Regions from separate parts of the Paenibacillus sp. 7523-1 genome, predicted to be linked through region 1. Evidence: riboswitches for the same ligand, from Rfam matches in the RefSeq annotation. Region 1 holds a riboswitch; the other holds the start of a gene.
The links. A riboswitch is a leader RNA that binds a small molecule or an ion and turns the genes downstream of it on or off. The one in region 1 is predicted to bind FMN.
Positions count from the first base shown of each region.

Region 1 (12,321 bases):
CAAATGTCCTTCAAAAAAGTTCGGCATTTAAGTCATCTCCTCTAATGAATAATGTAATGTAATTAACCGTTTGTGAGCATTTATTTTTCCATAAATTACATGAGCAAAAAGATTAGTTTTTCTCTTCGTTCTGTTCGATATCATCGAACTTCAACATATGCCCAAGCTTCGCCTGCTTGGTATGCAGGTAAAGCGTATTATCCTCGTTCTCTTCCATCTGGATCGGAACACGCTCCACCACTTCAAGACCATAACCTTCAAGGCCTTTGATTTTGCGGGGATTATTCGTTAACAGGCGAATTTGGCGAACGCCGAGATCCTTCAGAATCTGTGCACCAATACCATAATCACGCAGATCAGCGGCAAACCCGAGTTTCAGGTTGGCATCTACGGTGTCCAGACCTTCCTCCTGCAGCTTATAGGCTTTGAGTTTGTTAATCAGTCCAATGCCTCGGCCTTCCTGTCTCATATAGAGCAAAACGCCATTGCCTTCATCATTAATCTGTTTGAGGGCTGCATCGAATTGCGGTCCACAGTCACAGCGATGGGAGTGGAATACGTCGCCTGTAAGACATTCGGAGTGAACACGAACCAATACAGGCTTCGAAGAATCGATTTCACCTTTGACCAATGCTACATGCTCTTTATTGTCCACTGCATTCGTATAGGCCACTGCTTGAAACTCGCCAAAATCCGTCGGCATGCGGACAGCCACTTCACGTTGAACCAGCTGTTCCTTCTCATTACGGTAACGAATCATGTCCTGAATACTAATCAGTTTCAGGTCATGCTTGCGGGCAATTTCCTGCAGATCTGGCAGTCTCGCCATTGTGCCATCTTCCTTGATGACCTCACAGATCACACCAGCCGGATAGGAACCGCACATGATCGCCAGATCAACAGCAGCTTCCGTGTGCCCGGCACGGCGGAGCACTCCTCCGTCTTTGGCAATGAGCGGGAACATATGCCCCGGCTTGCGGAAATCACTGCTTTTGGCTTCTGGATCAATTAGACCCTTCACCGTAATGGATCGTTCATGTGCAGATATGCCTGTTGTTGTATCTTTGTGATCCACGGAAACTGTAAATGCCGTTCCATGGAAATCTGTATTTTGCTGAACCATCGGTTTCAGATTGAGCTCATCTGCACGCTGCTGCGTAATGGGAACACAGACCAGGCCTCTGCCCTCGGTAATCATGAAGTTGATTACTTCAGGTGTAGCCTTCTCTGCCAGCGCGATAAAGTCCCCTTCATTCTCCCGATCCTCATCATCCACAACAATGACGGGTTTGCCGCGCATCAAATCGTATATCGCTTCCTCTATGGGATCTAGTATGGATTGATCTGACATAAGTTCCCCTCCAGTCTCTCTTTGTAATGGTTATGTTCCTTATGCAAAGCCATGGTTGGCCAAAAACTCTTCACTGATACTTTTCGGTTTGCCAGCACCCGTCTCGGGATGTCCTTTGCCGTAATGGAGCAAGTGGTCCACATATTTCCCCAAAATATCACATTCAATGTTGATGGTATCCCCCGGCTTTTTCACCTGAAGCACCGTTTCTCCAATAGTATGGGGAATAATCGATACGGTAAACGATGCTTCTGTTGTCTTCACCACGGTGAGACTAATGCCATCGAGGGTTACCGACCCCTTTGGAATTAAATATTTGAACAGTTCGTGGTCGTCAGGTTTAATCTCAAAAACAACCGCATTCTGATCACGTGTGATCCCGCCAATGACTCCCGTACCATCCACGTGTCCTTGTACGATGTGTCCACCAAAACGCCCACCCGACTGCATCGCCCGTTCCAGGTTCACTTTACTGCCTGATTGCAGCTGACTCAGATTGGTATGACGGTAGGTTTCAGGCATGACATCTGCGGTAAATCCTCCGCTTTCCAGCGTCGTTGCTGTAAGACATACTCCGTTTACAGATACACTGTCACCAATCTTCAGATCGTCCATGATGGCGGAAGCTCCGATATTCAGGACCAATGCTTCGCCTTTTCGACCAATACGCCGAATCTGACCGACCTCTTCCACCAAACCGGTAAACATGCTGCCGCCTCCTTATGCTTATATCTTGCCTTGCTCCTTCGCTCCGTTATTCAGGCCAGACAGGGATTCCGCCTATACTGATATTATCTCCAACTTGCTCAATTTCCAGCTGATTCAATTGAATGGCCTGACTCATGCGCTCCACCCCTTCAAATCGGAAGCTTCCGGGTGTGTCGTATCCGCCCACAATCTTTGGAGCGATAAACATCAACAGCCGATCGACCAATTTGGCTTCCAGCATGGAACCATTCAACGTGCCTCCGCCTTCAAGCAGGATGGAGCCGATTTCCCGTTCTCCCAGCTTGCTAAGCGCACTCAGCAAATCCACACGTGGTCCAGGACCACAGCGAATAATTTCTACACCGTAGGCTTCCAGACGTTCGGCCGCCTCAGGGCTCGCCTCATCGGTCGTAAGTACCCATGTCGGTGCTAGTCCATCCTTGACCATCTTGGCTCCAACCGGGAGACGCAGCTTCGAATCGACAACAATTCGCACAGGACTGATCCCTTCCACTTGGAGGCGGGTGGTCAGCTCCGGATTGTCTGCGATAACCGTATCTACACCAACCATGATGCCCTGATGACGATGGCGGAGTGCATGTACGATTTCCCGTGCAGGTTCGTTGGAGATCCATTTGCTGTCTCCACTGCGGGTTGCAATTTTACCATCCAGCGTGGATGCCGTTTTTAAGGTGACAAACGGCAAACCGGTGGTAATGTACTTGATGAATTTTTCATTCAGACGTCTTCCGCGATCACGCAGAATGCCAACCTCAACCTCAATACCTTGTTGACGCAGCATGCTGATTCCTCTGCCGGATACCTGCGGATTTGGATCCTCACAACACACCACGACCCGCTTCACTTTCTCGTGAATCAAACGTTCGCTGCATGGCGGCGTCTTGCCATAGTGGCTGCAAGGCTCCAGCGTCACATATACCGTACTGCCCTCAGCATCGCTGCCAGCCATATTCAATGCGTGTACCTCCGCATGGCCCGTACCCCGCTTGAGATGACTTCCCAGACCTACAACCCGGCCTTCTTTTACAACAACACATCCGACGACAGGGTTAATCCCCGTTTGCCCCTGTGCACGTTCTGCCATATCCAACGCAAGCCCCATATAAAATTCATCATTGATCATTTCCAAGTCCGGTCACCCCACGGTTAGAATCTTAAATTATAGGCCTCCCATCGAGCAGAGAGGCGGTTATACCATATCCAAATAAAAAATCCCCACTCGAACAATCGTTCGGGTAGGGATGATGAGAGACATGTGTCACCAGCAGGATGTCGTTGATACGATTGCCAACAGCACTCCGCCATAATTCCATTTCAGGCAAGTGAAAGCAAACACATACCTAAAGAACACAATTACAGGTAAAGAGCTTCTATGATGTGGCATATGTATGGAAACCGCCGGATAACCGACATTCCCTGCACAGAAATAAAACCTCGTCTTACACTGTGCAGCAACGCATCTGCGGAATGCAGTCCAATTAGGGGCTGCACCCCTCTCCTTCTCCCATCCAGACTATACTGTCGGTTCTGGAATTGCACCAGATCAGCCATCTGCCACAGGCAGACAGGTCACGGACTTTGCAACAGTGCTGGATAGATATCCTCACACAGGTGCATCACCGCCGGTAGGGAATTGCACCCTGCCCTGAAGGATCGCTTTCGTTATTAATTGGATGTTAGCACTTTAACGCTGAAAAATCAATTGTTTTTTGTTCCTTTTTGTCACATACTAACTTTTAATAAGCAAAAGGACATAAAAAAACCGCTTCGTCTTATCAACGAAACGGCCATTTTATCGATTAGGATACGATTAAACTTCTACGACTTCAACAGTTTCCATTTTGTCGCGACCTTCGAAAGCATCAACGAACTCCATACCTTTGGTTACTTTACCAAATACAGTATGTTGTCCATCCAGATGCGGCTGTGGCTGGTAGCAGATGTAGAACTGGCTTCCACCTGTGTTACGGCCTGCGTGTGCCATAGCAAGTGTTCCGCGCTCATGTTTGTTCGGGTTGATCTCACAGTTGATTGTGTATCCTGGGCCACCAGCACCCGTTCCGTTAGGGCATCCGCCTTGTGCGACGAAGCCTGGAATTACGCGGTGGAATACAAGACCGTTGTAGAAGCCGGAGTTAGCCAGTTTCTCAAAGTTTGCCACTGTGTTTGGAGCTTCTTGATCGAACAGGTCGATTAGAACTTCTCCGCCGTTTGCCATTTTGATTTTCGCTTGTTTCGCCATATGTAAATGACTCCTTTCGTATTGACCATCGTTAGTGGTGCCATCCTGCATGACCCTGGGCCAAGCTCTATAGCACTTTTCTTAGTGTACACCGAAACGAGTCCAACCGCAAAATAAACCGCAATTTTTTTCAAAAATGTTGGGCTTGGAGGCAAAAAAAAGACAAAAAGGAATGTTCCTTTTTGTCTTTTTACTATTTAGTATTTCTTAACATTAACGAGTTACAGGCTGTTTAGCGATACGCTCAGGCACGAGGTCATTCTGAATGATGTCCTGGTACGTTTCGCGACGTACAACCACATCACCTTGGCCGTCTTTGACAAACACGACTGCCGGACGGCGAATCCGGTTATAGTTGCTTGCCATGGAGTAGTTGTACGCACCTGTGCAGGCAACGGCAAGCAGATCACCGCTCTGAACTTTAGGCAGGTCCAGATCCCAGATCAACATGTCGCCGCTCTCGCAGCATTTGCCGGCAATCGATACGGTCTCTTGAGCAGACTCATTTGCACGGTTGGCAAGTACAGCTTCATATTTGGATTCATACAGTGCCGGACGCGGGTTGTCCGTCATGCCGCCATCCACTGCGACATATTTGCGCACACCAGGGATGTCTTTGCTCGTACCAACGGTATACAGCGTTGTACCTGCTTCACCAACGATACTACGTCCTGGTTCAACCCAGATTTCCGGAACGTCATATCCAATTTGGGCAAAGTGATTTTTGACCGCATCTGTGATGGCTTTTACGTATTGTGCGACTTCAAGCGGAGTATCCCCTTCTGTATAGCGGATACCGAATCCACCGCCCAGGTTAACCACTTTGAACGCTACGTTAATACGCTCATATACGCTTGCAGCAAATTCAGCTACACGCTGAATCGCCATTTGGAAGCCTTCCACCTCAAAGATTTGAGAACCGATGTGGGAGTGAACACCCAGCAATACAAGGTTGGACTGTTTGGAAGCCAGCTCAATCGCTTCAAATGCTGTTCCGTTACCGATATCGAATCCGAATTTCGAATCTGTTTGACCAGTAGAGATATATTCATGCGTATGCGCTTCAACACCAGGCGTCACACGAAGCAGGATGTTCACTTGACGATTTTTCTCTGCGGCCACAGCCTGCAGCAAGTGCAATTCATTGAAATTATCCACAACGAAGCAGCCGATCTCGGCATCAAGTGCCATTTCGATCTCTTCCAATGTTTTGTTATTGCCGTGGAAATGAATGCGTTCAGCAGGGAATCCTGCTTGCAGTGCTGTAAATAGTTCACCGTCCGAAACCACATCCAATGAGAGCCCTTCTTCCGCAGCGAGAGCACACATTGCCATTACGCAAAACGCTTTGCTTGCATATGCGACTTGGAAACCAAGTCCAGAAGCACGGAATGCATCCATGTATTCTCTGCAGCGATCGCGAACCAATTGCTCGTCCACAACATACAGTGGTGTTCCAAATTGTTCTTTCAAGACCGTTGCATCTACTCCGCCAATTTCCAGATGTCCTTGAGCATTTATTTTACTTGTACCATGTAAATACATAATCAGCATTCCTCACTTTTTTATATACTGGAACAGCTTCTTCTATTCCAATGATTTTACACCAGTATATCAAATTCGTCAGCGAGAAGAATGGATTTTTAGGCAGATCATTTGTGTTTTTTACTTTTTCGCTTTTCACCGTCCGGATCGTCGGACATTTTTGTGTTATCTCTTGTTTTGTTGAATGATGGACGTTTCTTACTTTCAAGCAGAGGCATACGGAACAGGAAGTTCCCCAAGGCCTTTGCATTAAACGGTATAAACGGCCATAAGTAAGAGGAATTATAGGACCGATGTATGGTCAGCGCTATCACAAGCAGTGTTGTACCTACCACAAACCCCGGCACCTTAAAAATGGCAACAGCGATCAGCAGGAACAGCCTCACCAGCCGATTCGCAAGCCCAAGCTCATAGCTTGGTGTGGCAAACATACCGATGGCAGCAATGGCCATGTACAGAACCACTTCATTGACAAAATATCCTGTTTTTACAGCGATATCCCCGACCAATATTGCTGCAATCAAGCCCATTGCCGATGCAAGAGGTGTAGGGGTATGAACTGCCGCCATACGTAACAAATCGACCCCAAGTTCAATCAGAAGGAACTGCAAAATAATGGGGAGCTTCACATTCTCTTGGGGACCTATAAAATCCAGCCCCATCGGTTTAAGCGCAGGATCAATCACCATCAGCATCCACAGCGGCAGCAAAAACAACGAGATTAAAATGCCGGCAAAGCGGACCCAACGCAAGTAAGTCCCCATAAACGCAGTCTGCCTGTTCTCTTCTGCATGCTCACACAGATCGAAGAAGGTTGTAGGCAAAATCATTACACTTGGCGATGTATCAACAAATATGACGACTCTTCCTTCAAGCAGGTGAGATGCGGTAACATCTGGCCGTTCCGAGTACCGGACCAGAGGGAATGGGTTCCACCCCTTATTGATTATCGCTTCCTCCAACTGTTTATCCGCTGCGGGTATGCCGTCGATATCTACCCGTTTTATTTTTTCTCGGACCGAATCCACCTGCACTTTATCGACGATATCATCGATGTACACCACGCAAACATCGGTTTGTGTTCTCCGGCCCACCTGCATAATCTCGAACTTCAATCCAGGATCGCGAATCCTGCGTCTCACCAAGGTCACATTAGTCAGAAGTGTTTCAGTAAAGCCATCCCTTGACCCCCGGACAACGCGTTCGAGAGAAGGTTCTTCAGGTGAGCGTACCGGATAACTCCGTGTATCCATCACTAATACGGAGCGATCCCCTTCAACAAACAAAGCACTCATGCCCGTGAGAACCTTGTTGATGACAGCACTCATTTTATCGACTTTCTCTACCTGAATATGTGGAATGTAGCAATCGAAATACGACTTAAGCGCATGGCCTGATATTTGATCAGGGGTAAGATAGGTCAGCCTTTTCAACACTTCCAGCAAAATTTCGTCTTTAGCAAATCCCGTCAGCATCAATAATCCAACATTTTTGCCTCCCAGGACCATCTCTCTCATATTGACATCAAAGGACTCCCCGAGACCCAAAACCTGCTTCAATGTATACTTGTTCTCACTCATGCGAGCGGAGATATCATCCCTGTCCTGCCAGTACTGTACCGATTCTTCAACACTATCGGACATCTCATCCTGCTTCTTTTTTTCGTACGCCCGGCGCTCCTCTTCCTTTTGAATCTCATAAGGCGTCTTATGCATCAGCTCTTCTGGTACTCCCTCACCTGAACCAGGTCCAGCATTGTCAGATCTCACATCCATTTTCTTTCCTCCTTCGATTCCTTGACCTAACGCTGGTATACAAAAAAGTCAAATAAGGAACCTGTCATTTTGCCCAAAATCATGGCCAGCAGCAGTCCAAACAAATACGATTTCATGCCTAGACGTTTAGCAAGTACTGGCAGCACATTCAATACCTCGGTCAGTGCCGCAGCAAGCAGGCCGATAAACACACCGCAAAAACACCCAATGATCGGACTCAGGATCAGTATTCCATGTACCTTCCAATGCCAGAAATCCGCGATGGTTCCGACGAGCGACCCTCCGATCAATGCTCCTTCATACCAATGCGTCTTGTCATAAGTTCGGGTTAGCTGTGCCAATCTGGGGATCATATCAAGCACGAGAATGAGGGCAATCACGCCACTTCCTACGGCAACTCCTCCCGCAATCCCAAGTACGATACTGATCGCTCCATTAAGAACGCTCATCGACATTCATCTCCCCGCGTTCCTGCTCATGCATTCGTTCGGTTTCCTCAATGACGACAAACTTGTCTACATTCTGCTGATATAAAAACATTTCCACTTCAAGCGGAGTAGGTTCTTCATTCCACTTTTTCTTGAATAAATGATTAAAGAATACAGCCATACCAAACCCGATTCCGATGGAGTATGCCACCTGAAACAGATAAGGATGCTCGTCCCGGCGACCCGTTATCATTTCCACGATTCGAATTTGAACTTCCTGCATGTTCACATCTGCATGGAAATTCATAATGGTCAGTGCCGATCCAAAGAACAACAGCAGCCAGACCAGGATGAATAGAGATTGGGAAGGTTTGCCCGTTCCCGCAACGACCTCAACCAGCGTATGCCCCGAACCAATGAGTTCGACGGTAACTTCCGGCAGCATGCGCCGTATCTGAGGGATGATCTGCAAAATGTCAATCAGGATCAGATTGCCGTCCTCCGGTCCCGGGCGCAGCAGTTCAAGCTCAAGCAGCCTTCGTTCCCCATCTTCCGGAGAGGTTAACACATGAGCGATATCACCAAGCTTGACGCCTCTGCCCCTCTGGATACGGATACGGCTGCGCAGACGAATATAGACCGTTGGAGTGGGTGTCAGAGACATCCGAAACACTCCTTTACTGCGTAATTTAGGTTAGTATTTGAAGAATGTGCAAATTTATTACATTCCGGTTGGAAAAAGGTTCGGGTACGCAGATGCTCCGGGATGGATCGGTCACTGGCCGCTGTTTTTCGAATGTTAAAGATTAGAACTTACACGCGGGCACTACGGCCGCAGACCAACCTACCGATCGCTGTTGTCTCCAAATTTTCCTAATTCTATTTTCTGTTGTAGAAATTCGGAGTCAAAGGCGAACGCTTCGCTTCTTCAGGTTTATTCTGCCTCCTGCGTTGCTAGTGTAAGCATGAAGTAAACCTCCCGCGCTTCGCTCCCTTGACCGATTCCATCCCTCCGCTGCACGTGTCCCCGCTTTCCAAAAGACTGAAAAAATATGCTGGCGGGTGGGTAGTCGAGAGGAAAACCGTTTTACATGGATCAACACTTAAAAGCTATCCTTTTTCACAACAAAAAAGCCGCCATGTGGCGACTAGACTGGATAACCTGGCAGAAAAACGGTTAATTGTTTCGTTCCTCTTGCTTCTTCTCGGCGAGCTCTCTTTTGTATCGTAATGGCGTCTTTTTCATACTTTTCCGAAACTGGTTAATGTAATAGCTCGTGCTGTTAAAACCGACCTCATACGCGATTTCGGTGATGCTTCGGTCGGAGAACCGCAGAAGTTCAATGCTTTTCTGGATCCGGTAATCCATAACATATTGCATAGGTGTAGTCCGCAGGATTTGCTTAAAATATCGACATGTCTCCGATCGGCTTAACTGTCCCGTCCTTGCAATATCCTTCAACCTGACCGGGTCGGCATAGTTCAGATGAATCCACTGCAGCATATCCTTCATTCTTCTGCTCCTGGTCATCTCGGATGCATCATGCTCCAACGCATATCCGTTCTTAATCAGAAGTGTCCATATATCCAGCACCCCTGAAGCAACTTTCAATTCGTAATAGGGCGCTTGACTCACAAGCTGCATTCTAATTAGCCTGATGCCCTCCAAAATCTGTGTTCCCCAGGTAATACCCCCATCTATATAGAGAAAAGGCAAATTGGTAGCCGTTATATAGGGGTGAACATACTTTACGTACAGATCTGAAGGCGCTGCAAGTTGGGGCGTCAAATTTAGACATAGATAGATGCAGTTATTGTACCCTCCATGATCTTCGGCCATATGCATGGCTCCACTGTTAATAAAAATGCCATTACCTTTGGTTACACTAATTTTCTGGTCATTGATATGGAACAACGCTGTACCCTGGAGAACCGCAACAAACTGCAATTCATCATGCCAGTGCAGGGGGATGTGTCCATGTATATTATTCACAATGGTTGTTTCATAACAGGCAACAGGTAAAGTATCGGTCCGATGTTTCGTCATTTCCTTCAAATTTTGATCAATGATAAATTCTGTCTTTTGCATAAGCCTCATCTCAATATAATTATATTTTTACGTGTGATATTGATATTAATATATCGTATTTCTCCTTAATATAGCACTATTCTTATATTTAAGGTGAGGCGATCAAGAGTGACAACATCTGCAAGTTCCAAGCTCTCGGGTATTCTGCTTGTTCTAACAGGAGCCATCTGCTGGGGGATCGGAGGAACCGTATCGCAAAAACTGTTTCAACTGGATGGTATTGAAGTCAATTGGTATGTAACTGTTCGATTGCTGAGTGCGGGTATTCTGCTTCTGGTTATTCAATCTTTTACACACGGTAGATCACAGATTATTGATGTATGGAGAAATAAAAAGACAGCTGTACAACTGATCCTATTTGGATTAGCAGGCATGCTCGCCGTACAGTATACATATATGGCTTCCATTAAACATGGCAACTCCGCGGTTGCCACTCTCCTTCAGTACCTTTCCCCTATCATGATTATGATTTATATCGCACTGCGGAAGCAATCTGCACTGACGCGCAAGGACCTTGCATGCGGCGTCCTCGCACTCCTTGGCTGTTTTCTACTGCTGACGAATGGCTCGGTTACACAGTTATCTGTCTCCTGGCTTGCGGTGATCTGGGGGTTATTGTCCGGTGTAGCTGCTGCATTCTATACACTTTATGCTGTACAGCTGATTAAGAAATTCGATTCACTTGTTATCGTGGGCTGGGCCATGATTATTGGTGGTCTGGGACTTAGTTTGATCCACCCGCCATGGAAAGCGGACTTTGCCAGTATCTCGACAGAAACATACGGGTATTTGATATTTACGATTATCTTTGGGACGATGATTGCTTTTTGGTTCTACATTGCGAGTTTAAAAAGTCTTACACCCAAGGAGACCAGCTTGCTTGGAAGTGCTGAACCTCTGGCTGCCGTTGGTACAACCGTCGTATGGCTCCATGAACCCTTTGGTTTCTATCAATGGCTGGGTACTGCCTGTATTATCGGGTTGATTCTAGTCATGCAATTCAATCGCTCAGGATCATCTAAACGGTTGAACGACAAACAACCTCACTCGCGTTAGGCGCGCGATGCAAGGTTGTTAGTTGTCGTATATTGGCGATTCGGCACCCTTGTTGGAGTCCGTACTCCACCATCTACTGCGCGATCTGATCGCGAATCGATTGAAGTATCTTTTTCTCCAACCGTGAAACCTGAACCTGAGAAATACCCAGCCTAGTAGCGACCTCCGACTGCGTCTGATCCCTGTAATACCGTAGATAAACGATCAGTCGTTCCCGCTCACTAAGGCCGCCGATCGCTTCATTGAGCGCCAGCTTATCAAACCAGCGTTCCTGAGATTCGTCGGCAATCTGGTCCATCAATGTAATCGGATCCCCGTCGTTCTCAAACACGGTCTCATGAATAGACGTCGGCGGTTTGTTCGCTTCCTGGGCAAAAACAACCTCCTCCGGTGTCACCCCCAGCTGTTCAGCCACTTCCTTGATCGTTGGCAGACGGTCAAGGTGTTTGGACAGTTCGTCCCTTTTTTTGCGGACTTTATTCGCCATTTCCTTCAGAGAACGACTAACCTTGAGGGTTCCGTCATCCCGCAGGAAACGTTGAATCTCTCCGATGATCATCGGTACCGCATAAGTAGAGAACTTCACATCATAACTAAGGTCGAATTTGTCCACCGATTTGAGCAGGCCGATACAACCAATCTGGAACAGATCCTCCGGTTCATATCCCCTGTTCATAAAGCGCTGAACGACCGACCAGACAAGTCTGATGTTGCAGTTCACCAGCGTATCCCGTGCGACATGGTCACCCGACTGACTGAGCGCAATCAGCCGTTTGACCTCGGCATCGTCCAAATAGGTCTGTGAAGACTGTTTCACTTCAGCATCCATTAGACCAACCCCTAATTATACATTGCTTTCTTGGATTCAATCCTCTTCTTCATCTTGATGGAGGTGCCTCTGCCGGGCTCGCTGCTGACTTCGAATTCATCCATGAAGTTTTCCATAATGGTGAAGCCCATGCCCGACCGCTCAAGTTCGGGTTTGGACGTATATAGCGGCTGTTTGGCCAGTTCCAGGTCTTCGATTCCTTCTCCGCGATCTTCCACAATAATTGTAATCATGTCTTCGCGAATTTGCGCCTGAATGGACACGACACCCTCGGGAT
Region 1 covers NZ_NPBR01000009.1:15,507-27,827, forward strand. Annotated here, with positions in the region: gene ribH (6,7-dimethyl-8-ribityllumazine synthase) at 1-27, opposite strand, end outside; gene CHH60_RS10995 (bifunctional 3,4-dihydroxy-2-butanone-4-phosphate synthase/GTP cyclohydrolase II) at 113-1,351, opposite strand; gene ribE (riboflavin synthase) at 1,391-2,059, opposite strand; gene ribD (bifunctional diaminohydroxyphosphoribosylaminopyrimidine deaminase/5-amino-6-(5-phosphoribosylamino)uracil reductase RibD) at 2,106-3,209, opposite strand; FMN riboswitch at 3,573-3,737, opposite strand; gene CHH60_RS11010 (peptidylprolyl isomerase) at 3,891-4,322, opposite strand; gene lysA (diaminopimelate decarboxylase) at 4,536-5,867, opposite strand; gene CHH60_RS11020 (spore germination protein) at 5,975-7,582, opposite strand; gene CHH60_RS11025 (stage V sporulation protein AB) at 7,669-8,091, opposite strand; gene CHH60_RS11030 (stage V sporulation protein AA) at 8,078-8,734, opposite strand; gene CHH60_RS11035 (AraC family transcriptional regulator) at 9,248-10,159, opposite strand; gene CHH60_RS11040 (DMT family transporter) at 10,268-11,215, shown strand; gene sigF (RNA polymerase sporulation sigma factor SigF) at 11,289-12,044, opposite strand; gene spoIIAB (anti-sigma F factor) at 12,056-12,321, opposite strand, start outside.

Region 2 (12,321 bases), on a different contig from region 1:
AAGTCACCACATCCACTCCAAGCGTTGGCGTACCACCATGTTCCAGAAAATATCCTGTAGCAGGATAGCCATGTCCCATCATCATCTCTATTTCAGGCGTAACTGACAAAGAGGCTCCATTGTCTGCCAGCATTTTGAATTCGTCCATGCCCATCGTATTGCCGTGAACGACATTTATACGCGGGGTAAGCAGCCCTGCCTCGTACATTCGGCTAATGGAACGGTCTGCAGATCCCCAGCTACCAAACCCGACATGCATTGAACAAATTGCATCCAGTTCTTCTGCGAGCTGAATGTCCTGCACCGTTGTATCCCAGTGGCTAAACTCTGGGCCGCGAATAGCTAGTCCATACGTGACCAATTGGTCACTAGAGGAAAAATAACGCTCCTTCACCCCTCTGATATTCTCCGGGTATGAAAGGGTACTTTCCCGATTCCAATAGGCGGTTTCCCCTGGAACACCGTGAGCAAAGACAGCTCGGACCCCTGCATCCTGCAGCCCACGAATAAGTCCATCGGTATGATCAGGTGAATATGGCATGCTCCAATCAAGTACCGTCGTCACACCCGCGTTAAGCGCTTCCAAAGAACCTAGAAGATTGGCAATGTAGCTGTCCTGTGGTCGAAGCTTGCTTCCCATGGCACCATAGTACAGATTTTGCAAATACACAGGCAGCGACCAGTTCGTTCCAGCTGTTTTCACAAGAGATTCCCACATATGCCGGTGTGTATCCACCAATCCAGGCATGACAATCATGTCTGATGCGTCGATCACCACAACATCTGCATCGGACACCTCGATATTCGGTTGAACGGCTGCAATCAAAGAGTCCTGAATAAGTACATCTGCCCTGTTAAACTGACCAATACGAGCATCCATCGATAATACACAACCGTTTTTCAATAGATAACCTGTCCCCATGAGACACCTCTCCAATCGTAATGGTTTGTAAAATGATCTGATCCGCATTGCTTGTCCTTACATATGATTTGTGACTATATTTTCGCTAGTATATAACCATTATATACCGATTGTTAATATTTATCAATTCTGAACACCAAACGACTATCTATAGTGATGTTGTTCTTAAATTGTTAAACTTCATTCTTTTTTTCGCTGGATTCCAGCTTACGTTTCGCTCGAAAACGCCTCACCTTCATTAGATTGCCACACATTTTATCATCGCAATATTTCTGTGTCCTACTCCGAGTATCGTCATAGAAGACCCAGCGGCAGTCCGGGTTGTCACAGCATCGAATTCTCTTACCTTCGCCCTCTACCAGTGTCAGGGCAAAGTCAGCAGCGACCTCTGCCATCACCTGAAACCAATGTGCATGGATGGGAACCAGCTTAACATCCAGTCCTTGATCCTGTGAGATTAGTCGTCTGATCACCCCACCACTCCGCATAAAGTCATTTAACCATGCTTGATCTTTCTCCGTTAGGGGCGTTCCCGCTGACAAACGGATAGCCAGAGACTGTAACTCATCTCTAAAGCTTCTCATGGTGGATTCCTCTTCAGTCGATGCAGGCACTTGTGCCTCTAATTGCCAACGATTCAAGAAATCCTGCTGCCAGCTTGATTTTCCCAGTCTGTCTTCAGATCGATTCCCGCCGCGCCAATCATGATAGTCGCTATTCACAAAATCTGTCCATAACCTATCCATCTATACCCCCACTAATGTAACTATCTAAATCAAATAAAGATGGTTACTTTCTTTTGAATTGTGTTATATTAATTGTAACCATTTCAAACCATATTAGCTAGTTACAAGCATGAAGACGCAAGTCATGAGATGAGTTCCACTAGAGAGGAATGAACTTTAAAGATGACGTCTGTTACAACCGCATTAGATGTGTTGGTTATTCAAAAAGAAGATACCTGGGATCAATGTAACTGGATCGTCCCATTGTCGAAGGCGCTTGAAGGGCTAACCGCAGAGCAAGCAGCTTGGATCCCTCCTTCAGGAGGACTGAGCATATGGCAGCTGGTCAATCATATGTATTATTACAACGAGCGGATCTTAGAGCGGCTTCAAGGTCAGGTTCCATCTGTACCCGCTGCCGAATCGAATGAAGCTACGTTTGGCAGTCCAGGTGATCCCTTGGACCAAGTTGGCTGGAGCCAACTTGTGGAGCGAACCACTAAGGTGGCAGAGCAGTTGCACGATAACCTGGTTAATTTACAGGATTCCAGACTCGAAGAAGCTTATTTGGATTCCGAACAAAACTGGGCTCAAACGCTCGCCCGCTGGGTTCTTCACGACGCTTATCACGCCGGTCAGATTGTGCTTTTGCGCAGGCAGCAAGGAAGCTGGAACATCATCTTCTAAAAAAATGCTTGAACTGCTAGCGCTTACAGGAATAAGATGAAATTATTAATGTTACAACTTGTACTATAACCTATAAATTGAATAGGATCTTCGGGGTAGGGTGCAATTCCCAACCGGCGGTGATGTTCCTTCAGGAACCAGCCCGCGACTCGCTGTTAACTGCTTAAGTTATCAGCGACTGACTTGGTGTGACTCCAAGGCCGACGGTACAGTCCGGATGAGAGAAGATCAACACATGACATACCGCCTATGGGAAGGTTTCTTTCCTGACGATATGTTCATGGATGAGCCCCCGTTTATTTGGTGTATGCCAAAACGGGGGCTTTTGTCGATTTTGCCAACTGAAGATTCCGTGTTCTGACGAAGGAGTCCTGAATATGGAAAAGACACAGCATGCATCAACTGTTTATCGCAAGGAACGAAGCAATACCGGATTTTGGCTCGTTGTTCTCGGTGCAGCCCTATGGGGCGTAGATCCATTGTTCCGCATCATTTTGCTGCAAACAATGACCTCTACTCAAATTGTACTGGTGGAACATATTATCGTGAGCTTAATCGCTATTCCCGTCTTATGGAAATTCCGCGCTGACCTGAAACAATTGCGAGCCCGCCACTGGATCGCCGTTATCTTTATCTCATGGGGCGGCTCTGCACTGGCAACAGTTTTATTCACGCTCGCATTGACACACAATGATCCGAATACCGTCTTGTTGCTGCAAAAAATGCAGCCTATCTTCGCGATTGTTTTAGCTAAGATCTTACTGAAGGAAACACTGCCGCGCCGCTTCGGTTGGTTATTTGTTGTTGCTCTTATTGGAACTTATCTGCTTACATTTGGGTTTACACTTCCGCTTGGAAACTGGAACAATTGGATTCATGCGGGCAGCCTGCTGTCACTTGGCGCTGCTGCCTTATGGGGCGGCTCCACGGTGATGGGCCGACTGATGCTGGGGCAAACCCGTTATGAGACGGTCACCTCCCTTCGCTTCGTCGTAGCTCTGCCCTTGCTGATCTTCATGACCTGGAACGAAGGTGCAGCGTGGACCTTGCCATCCGGTGCTGGAGAACAGGCAGCTGTTGCGCTCAACATTCTGGGGCAGGCGCTATTGCCAGGTTTACTGAGTCTATTGCTATACTATAAAGGTCTCTCGTCCACCAAAGCTTCCGTGGCCACACTGGCTGAGCTGAGCTTCCCAATGGCGGGTGTGCTTGTGAACTGGATTGCATTCCGGACGCTCATCACATGGGAACAACTGCTTGGATTCATTCTCATCTGGATTGCTTTGTTCGCTATATCCAAACAGCAGGAACGATCTTCCACTGCTGCAGACGCAGCTCCTAAGCTTCGGACAGAGTAATAAAGATCTTATTTATATCTTAAAGGCACTGCACATCCTTCTGGATCGGCAGTGCCTTTTGTCTTTTTATAATTCCAGTGGTACGATGACATATGGACAGCTATTAATACTATTTCATATTTTCGGAGAGGAACGATCGTCATGTCTTCATTTTCATATACGTCCTATGATGCCATAGGTCTTGCTGAACTGGTTCGCTCACGGGAAGTTTCCCCCGTTGAGTTGCTGGAAGCGGCTTATGCTCGCCTAGAAGAAGTTAATCCGCAGCTTAATGCGGTCATTCGTACATATGAAACACGCGCACGTGAGGAAGCCGGCTACGTTCGTCCAGGTGAACAGCCTTTTGCAGGCGTTCCATTGCTCCTCAAAGACATCTCGCAATCGCTGGAGGGGGAAATTCTGACTTCCGGTTCCCGCCTTCTCAAGGATCATCGGGCTTTGCGCAATTCTAACTTTGTATCCAGACTCCGGGATGCAGGCTTTGTTATTATTGGACATACGAACACACCGGAATTTGGCCTCAAAAATATTACTGAGCCTCGTCTTCATGGTCCGAGTCGCAATCCGTGGAACACGAATCATTCACCCGGGGGTTCAAGCGGCGGTGCAGCCGCAGCTGTTGCTTCGGGTATCGTACCTATGGCCGGAGCCAGTGATGGCGGGGGTTCGATCCGGATTCCAGCCTCCTTCAGTGGACTATTTGGACTAAAACCTACTCGGGGACGGACTCCTGTTGGACCAGGTGTAGGCCGTCAATGGCAAGGTGCATCCATCGACTTCGCGCTATCCCGGACTGTGCGAGACAGTGCCGCCTTACTGGATACTCTGCAGGTCATTCAGCCTGAAGCCGCGTTTCATGCCCCGCTCTTTCCGGGCAGTTACTTGGCCGATATGAACTATCCGCACCAACGCAAACTAAAGATTGCTTATACCACGGATTCACCTGTTGGCACCCCTGTCAGCGAGGATGCAAAGGAAGCAGTGTACAAGCTGGTTCGGTGGCTGGAAGAACAAGGTCATCACGTGGAGGAGAAATTGAGTCCGGTCAACGGTGTTCGGTTGATGGAGAACTATTATATGATGAACAGTGGTGAAATGGCGGCGATGATCGCCTCCATGGAGCATGCGTTGGGCCGATCTTTGACATCGAGCGATATGGAAATTGAATCCTGGGTGCTGGCTGAGGCAGGCAAAAAGGTATCGGCTGCGGAATTCGTTCACAGCCTTGCCGAATGGGACGTGGCTGCCGCACAGATGTCTACGCTCTTCGAGCGATACGACTTCTATATCACACCCGTTAATGCCTTTCCTGCACCAAAGGTTGGAGAGCTAACTCCTCATGAGGAGCAAATTCAGCATCTGATGCAGATTAGCGAATTGGACAAGGTGCATCAGCAGCAATTGATCTATGAAATGTTTGAGCCAAGTCTCACCTACACTCCCTTCACCCAACTCGCTAACCTGACAGGCCAGCCTGCGATGAGTGTTCCGCTGCACCTCACAGCTGATGGCTTGCCGATGGGCGTGCAAGTTATGGCAACCAAAGGGCGTGAAGACTGGCTGCTCCATCTAGCTGGCCAGTTGGAAGCATCCGGACTGTGGATAGGAATGAATGGAAACCCACTTTTCCCTGTCTAAATTAAAAAAAAGGACAACGAACTAACTCCGCGACCTATTGAGTATATTAAGAGTCACGGAGTTAGTTGTGTGTTCGATTTTATGGTAACAATAACATTGCGTTATGCATGTTTGTCCAATTTTTAGATCCGAATTAGGCACACCTATTTCAGGTTTTCCAATTTCGCACGCAATCAGTTTACATAATATTTATTATGTTCGGAGTTAGAAAATTCTTAAATTTTAATGTCACATCCGTCAAAAGGTACATGTCGTTCAATGAGCTTAACAGCATTATCGATTGCGTTTCGTTGTTCTTCTGTAAGCCGGCTTTCATCTCCATCCCAATCACCTAACCACCAGAAGAACGAACAAATATTGCGGTATTCCATAAACATAGGAATCGTCTTGACCCACCGTTCAGATAAATCATTTTCTTTTCGATATCCCATTAAAAATTCATATAAGAACAGGTGAGCAAATTCATTTTTGGCACAACGATCTTCTTTTTTCACTCCCCACCAAATAGCATGAGTGGCTGCAATTGCTATGTCTAGTGAAAACCAACCGAAGATACTATCGTCAAAGTCAAAGACAGTTATTGTTTCATTCTGAATAACAAAATTATAAGGATGAAAATCATGATGGATTAACCCAAACGCTTCTTTGTCCCTTGGAAGGATATCAATTTGACGCTCCATGGAGATCCATTTGTCACGAAGCACTTTATAACGACCCACCTGCAAATTAGGGTTATTGTTGCCTGACATGCTCCAGGAATCTCTGCTTCCATTGACCTCCGATGATTCATACGTTTTCGAAAGCCGATGCATCATCCCCATGGTTTCTCCCCAGTTTCTGAATATTTTTGGATTCCAGTACTGATCACTATTCTTATCAAAGAAACTGCCTGTAGCTGCTTCAAAAGCAGTAGCAATATACCACTTATTATCTTCTTGGCAAACGGCTGTAAATTGATTTTTCGATGTTTGAATGGGTAACGCAGCACGTACTCCCTTCTTCACTAAGTATTGGATCCAGTCTAATTCAGCTTTTATTTTCTCCTCATATTCCAATGGTTTTTGAGTTATACGTAAGTAATAAGATCGATTACGTTTAGTAAACCGATACACATCGTTCGTTGAGTTACTTAGAAAAACAAGAGTATGTACATGAAAATCAAATGAGTTCGCAAATTTTAACAATATGCTCAAGTTCACCATCTAGAGCCCCTCCAACTTATCTAAATTCCCAACAGATACAAGTAAACAATATATAAGATTTATGGAAAAATATAGACTTATATTTACTCTTGTTTTAAACTCATAATTAGGTAAGGTGTTATTTTTCTTTATAGAATACATATACAACAGAGTATCAGGACTGATGTAACTCTGATCGTTCTTAAGGACGAAACCTTTTTCTACACAACAAAAAAAAGTCACTGCTTAGCGGCTCTTTATGCAAACGACATATAACTCCACTCCTCAGAACCATACGAACGGCCATGGATACATTGTCAGTTGTCAGATTACTCCACTGCCCCGGTGGCAGCGATTCGAAGATCAACTTCGACATCAAACTGGGCACGGGATAGCTCTTTTCCCCATTGGTCCTGCACTTCCTTGTACAACGGGTACTGAAAAGCCCGTGCATAGAACCCGAAACCGACAGGGTCTATTTCGTGCTGCTGGAATTTTTTAATGAGCTTCTCAATGGCTACTTTCATTTCCTCGCTCAATTTTTTCCCCATGTTTTTGAAATTATCCTGAAGTTCAAATTCAAGAAACTTTTCCGTGATAGCAATAGTTGATTTTACTTTTACCTTGTATCGAAATTTCCCGTTCTCATGAGAAGATTTAATCTTTACTGAGGTGCCTCCTAGCGTAAAACTTACTTTATCTATGTTATACGGAACTGTTTGTTGGAGTTTATCTACAGGATAAGTGAGACTGATTCCGGGTCCCGCCTCCCTTTTCAAAATTTGAAGAAGTGAAGTTTCCTGATAGGTCAGGGACGTTTGGTACTGAGCTTGCCTAGATAGGAGAGTCGTTCCTTTAAGTATGATCTTGTTATTCTCAATCTTGATTTCCGAGATGGCAGGGGTCATCGCCCGGTCGTACAATTGTCGATGCAGCTCTTGCGCAGTTGTTGAGACCGTAGTCGAAATTTTGCTTCCTGATTCGACAATCGCTTTTAAAAACATGAGTATTGGCGGCTGATCCTTCGATTGAAAGTTAAAAATATCCGAAACTGGGCCATCAACTGCGATGATCCTGTCGGTAATCGTATTTCGCGGATCACGAAAGGTCACATCCAATACTTTAAACCAATCTTTATATTTAAGTAATTCTTTCCCTACAACAATGACCTGAAAATTCCGTCCTCCTACCGAACCTGGAAATTGAGCATCCTGCTGATTCTTGGACGATCTTAATCCCTCAGCTAACCCTTGCGCTTCGCGGCTTTTCTTTTGAATGTCTTTGCTGAATACAGGGGCGGAGACATAATAATGGAGCTTTTGGTCTTCGACATCCAAGCCCAATGCCAATGGTACGGTAGCATCTTCCAAATTGGTTTTTCCACTTCCGCACCCTGTGATTGAGCACACCCCTATGCAAACTACAATAAAAATACCCGTTTTTTTAACCCATTTCATGTTTGTTTCCCCCCTTCCATTTGTTGAAAATAACGACATACAAAAGAATGGCTGCAGGCAATACGAATTCCATCACAAATCCGATGAGATTGAGTGAATTGTTGATTTGTCCAGCTGCCATAAAACTCGGGCGATAGATGAAAAAACTGATCTGTATCACAATACACCATACAGCAAGGTGAATATTGTCCTTACCTTTTCCCAGCAACGAGGCAGAGCATCTGGAAACAATGTGCATGGAGGGAATCCAAATACATGAGAAGATAAACAGATAAAATGCAATAAACAACACTTCGACCCGTTCAATAAATTGAAATTCAATAGACTTCAAAATACTAATCACCGGATCATTGTATTCTCCGATCTCATCAGGACTAAAATAAACAAAACAAATAATGGTGATCCCCAAATATGCCAGGCAAGTCAGGGAATTGGAGATTACCATAGCAGTCATAGCCTTTTCCTTTTTCACCAAATGAGGGTACAGAAACAAAACCAGTACAATACCCAGCAAGGGATAGATCATGATTTTTATGGAAGTAAATATGGGAAGCCAACCCTCTTTAAATAGTGGGAGCAAGTAAAGCCAGTGAGCACGATTCAGCGTTGACACATAAACCAGGGGAATCCACATGGAGAGCATCGAAACAATTTCGGTGTACCGCCCGATCACCTGAAATCCATGCTGCGCAATCTGGTAGGTAGGAATCAGAAGCAGAAAGGCCAGAATATAAATTAACGTCGTCGGCATCAACCAGAGTTTAATGACCAGCGTAGCAACCGCGTAACCGTCATATGCGAGCAGCAAAAAATAAATCATAAATAGAAGAGTAATCAGTTTTGCCGCCCACCGGCCCATATAACGCTGAACTAATTCAAGTATTGTACTGTCCGGATTATGTTTCATTAATTTCACCATTGCTATGGAGGCTAACATGGCGAGCCCCCATCCTAAGAAGACCGTCATCCAACCATCCGTTCCAGCATGTCTTGCAAGCTCTCTTGGAAGAGCCAGGAAGGCAACACTGATCTGGAAAGTAGAAATGATAAGGATGAATTGAAGCGTCGTTATCGGGCGATATGTCTTCATCTACTAATTCTTCTCCTTCCATTCCCTGCTATTTCCTTGTCGTCTTGTCTGGCGTGATCGCGTGCTGATCGGGCGCGTGTTCATCATCCATAACGGCAACCGGAGTAAGGTATCCTTCCAATCTACAGGTCTGAATGGAGCAATAGGCGTACTATAAGAAGTGTTAAGTGAATTTAACGTTATTAATCTGCCGATTATGGTCATCATGCCGACTACCAGTCCAATGAACCCGAACCAGGTGGCGAAAACCATCATCATAAAACGCATTAATCGCACAGCAGCAGCCATATCCTGATTCGGAATAATAAATGAGGATATCGCTGTGAACGCGACTACGATAACCATGACATTGCTAATCAAACCAGCCTGTACAACCGCTTGACCAATGACAATACCTCCAACAATGCCCACCGTCTGACCAATTGGAGCCGGAAGTCGAACCCCTGCTTCCCTTAGCATTTCAAGAGTCAGTTCCATGATGATTGCTTCCACAAAAGGAGGAAACGGAACCTGGCCCCTGGATTCACCAAGCGTTAACAACAGCTTCATGGGTATAATTTCATAATGAAATGAAATAACGGATATGAAAAAACCCGGCAGAAAGATAGCGACAAAAAAAGCAAAAATACGCAATGATCTAAGAAATGACGAGATGGACCATCTGGAACTGTAATCATCAACCGTTTGAAAAAAGGACATAAACGTAACTGGAGCTACCACTACACTGGGCGAACCATCAACGACCACGACACACCGACCTTGCAATATTTGCGAGGCAGCAGCATCCGGTCTTTCTGTCGTGATGATCTGAGGAAGCAAAGCGAGCGGTTGGTCTTCAATAAACTCAACTAATTCGCCCGTATTAATAATGGCGTCTACATCGATGGATTGAATGCGTTCTTCAAGAACTTTTACAACCTCAGGATCAACTACATCCTCCAAATAAAGCAACGATACGGCCGTCTGGCCTCGTGTCCCAACGATATACCGTTTAAGCTTTAATTCCTTGTCCGCGATATAGCGTCGAATTAAGGCTACATTTTGAGAACCGTTTTCTATAAATCCCTGATGCGCCCCTTTCAGTGAAGGCTCTTGCTGAGGGTCTTCAATTGCACGCTGGGGAATACCTTTCGTATCCAGTACATAGGCGTCACTTCGCCCTTCAATAAAAAGCACACTATAACCGATCATAATGGAACGTTTGAGGTCCTCCCACTTAGAATAAGGCTTTACATACCCCACTGTTGTGATGAAGTCTTCCGACGGGTTACCGGACTCTAGCTGAAGCGGAGCAAGAACATCATGATTCAGTATCGTTTTGTCAGTCATTTCGTCCATGTATATGATGGCAGCTTGTTCACCGGTTTGTTTAATGTATAGCTTCCGAATGATCAAGTCGGGAGTATTCGTAAAGATTTCTTGAATTCTGGCGGTGGATTCATTCAAACTTGGTGTGATGCTATCATCTTTCGGAATTGTGCCAGATGGTTCGCTCATTTTCTCACTCCACTCCCTTCTTCAAGCAGCATTTCCTTATTATGACGATTATTCACGTGTATATGCATTTTGCTTTGGAAAGACAGACTCCAAACTTGAACCAAAAAAAGTCGCTAAACTTAGCGACTTGTAGTTGTGTAACATTATTTTTCCTGTTTTGAGACATATGAAGACAGAAACTTTTCATTTCCATGGATAAATATGTTATAACTTCAGTTCGGTTTTTTCATATCAACAGTGACTTCAAGGTCTTGAAAATATTTCGTTGGATTGAAAACAGGGGTGGCGATCTGGATAGATTCCGTGCTGTTGACATTGGAAAATGTAACCTCATACGTGTCACTACCCTCAATCCGAATCGGAGGGCTCACTCTTGGAAATGGATTACCCATTCGATCGTAAAGCCAAATATCGCTTACTTGTTCATTAATACGTTCTCCTGTAACTTCAAAGGTAAGGGTCAGTTGGTTATTCTCCCATTGCTGATCCAATATGATGAGAGACCCTACTTCTCCCTGCAGAATAGTGATCGGTCTCCCCTTCCAATCCAAGTTTAATTTTGCCGTCGTATAAACTGTACTTATATAAGGTGTGATTGTGACATGGTTGGGCTGAGAATCAAAGGGCTCATAAAGGTACTTGTATTCACTACTGTCCCCTGTCATACTCATACTTTGCTTACCCGTAGTCCTCAAAACATGATCATGTTCATCTCTCACCATAAATTCTAATATCCCGATCGCGCTATATGTATCTTGTAGGCGAAAGGTCAACTGCGTTGTCGTTGGATACAGCGCAAGTGCATCATAACTCATTTCATAGTCTTTCCACATTCCTGATTTAGCAATTGGAATTGTTTGATAACTTCCTTGACGCTCGATCGGGATCTCGACATACGTGGTTGTCTCATCAAGTGAAACAATACCCAGGGTAAACTTGTCTGGCAACTTTTCTTTTGGATCTATATGAAGCCTTCCAGCATACGTGCCATTCTCCAGGTTCAGAGCAGGGGCGCCCGAACTATAGTTCCAAACTGGCTTACCATTCACTGTAAATTTGATATTGCTTGTAAACTCAAAAATATTATCGTTAAGTGTGGATGCAATCCAGCCGAGGTGGATGCTAGAACCATCGTATAGACTCTCTATAAACGTAACATCCAGATCACCAATTCGTACCTGTTGATTAAGTTTTTGTGATATTCCTAACTGGTTCCCCCTCTTTACTCCATCGTCCCCTAGTAACTCAAAGACAGATCCAATGATTGGTATGGATTTCACAGCATCTGCAAATGCGGGAGACAAAGACGCCATGCCAACCAAGAAAGCTAATGAAGCAGTAATAGCTGTTGATGTATAGAACAGGCGTCTACGTGATCTTTTATGTTTGTGTTTTGTTGTCAGTTCGTTAAGCGTTTGGGTCATGAATATATCCATGTTTTCGGGAAGTTGACAATTCACTTGTTCCTTTAGTTGCTGCTCCCATTTTTCCATGCATAGCCCTCCTGCTTCCCCAAGATATGTCGTGCATTTTCACGAGCACGGCGTAACCTCGTTTTGATCGTATTTTCGGATCTTTGATAGATCTCAGCCAAATCCTTAATGGAGATATCATTAATGTGATACAGCTCAAGGAGTCGCCTGTCTTCTCTAGGTAACGTCTCAAGTAACTGTTCCAATTCAATCCGTTCATATCCATCCTCATATGTAGAAGGAACATTAAAATCACCTAGGTCTGTCACTTTTTTGTTTTGCCGATGAATCAGG
Region 2 covers NZ_NPBR01000005.1:132,151-144,471, forward strand. Annotated here, with positions in the region: gene CHH60_RS04100 (amidohydrolase family protein) at 1-922, opposite strand, end outside; gene CHH60_RS04105 (CGNR zinc finger domain-containing protein) at 1,096-1,668, opposite strand; gene CHH60_RS04110 (DinB family protein) at 1,831-2,334, shown strand; FMN riboswitch at 2,417-2,567, shown strand; gene CHH60_RS04115 (DMT family transporter) at 2,712-3,692, shown strand; gene CHH60_RS04120 (amidase) at 3,834-5,330, shown strand; gene CHH60_RS04125 (phosphotransferase enzyme family protein) at 5,546-6,532, opposite strand; gene CHH60_RS04130 (Ger(x)C family spore germination protein) at 6,841-7,968, opposite strand; gene CHH60_RS04135 (GerAB/ArcD/ProY family transporter) at 7,955-9,058, opposite strand; gene CHH60_RS04140 (spore germination protein) at 9,062-10,555, opposite strand; gene CHH60_RS04145 (DUF4179 domain-containing protein) at 10,768-12,048, opposite strand; gene CHH60_RS04150 (sigma-70 family RNA polymerase sigma factor) at 12,024-12,321, opposite strand, start outside.
Region 2: another riboswitch for FMN. It lies ahead of CHH60_RS04115 (DMT family transporter); the one in region 1 lies ahead of ribD (bifunctional diaminohydroxyphosphoribosylaminopyrimidine deaminase/5-amino-6-(5-phosphoribosylamino)uracil reductase RibD).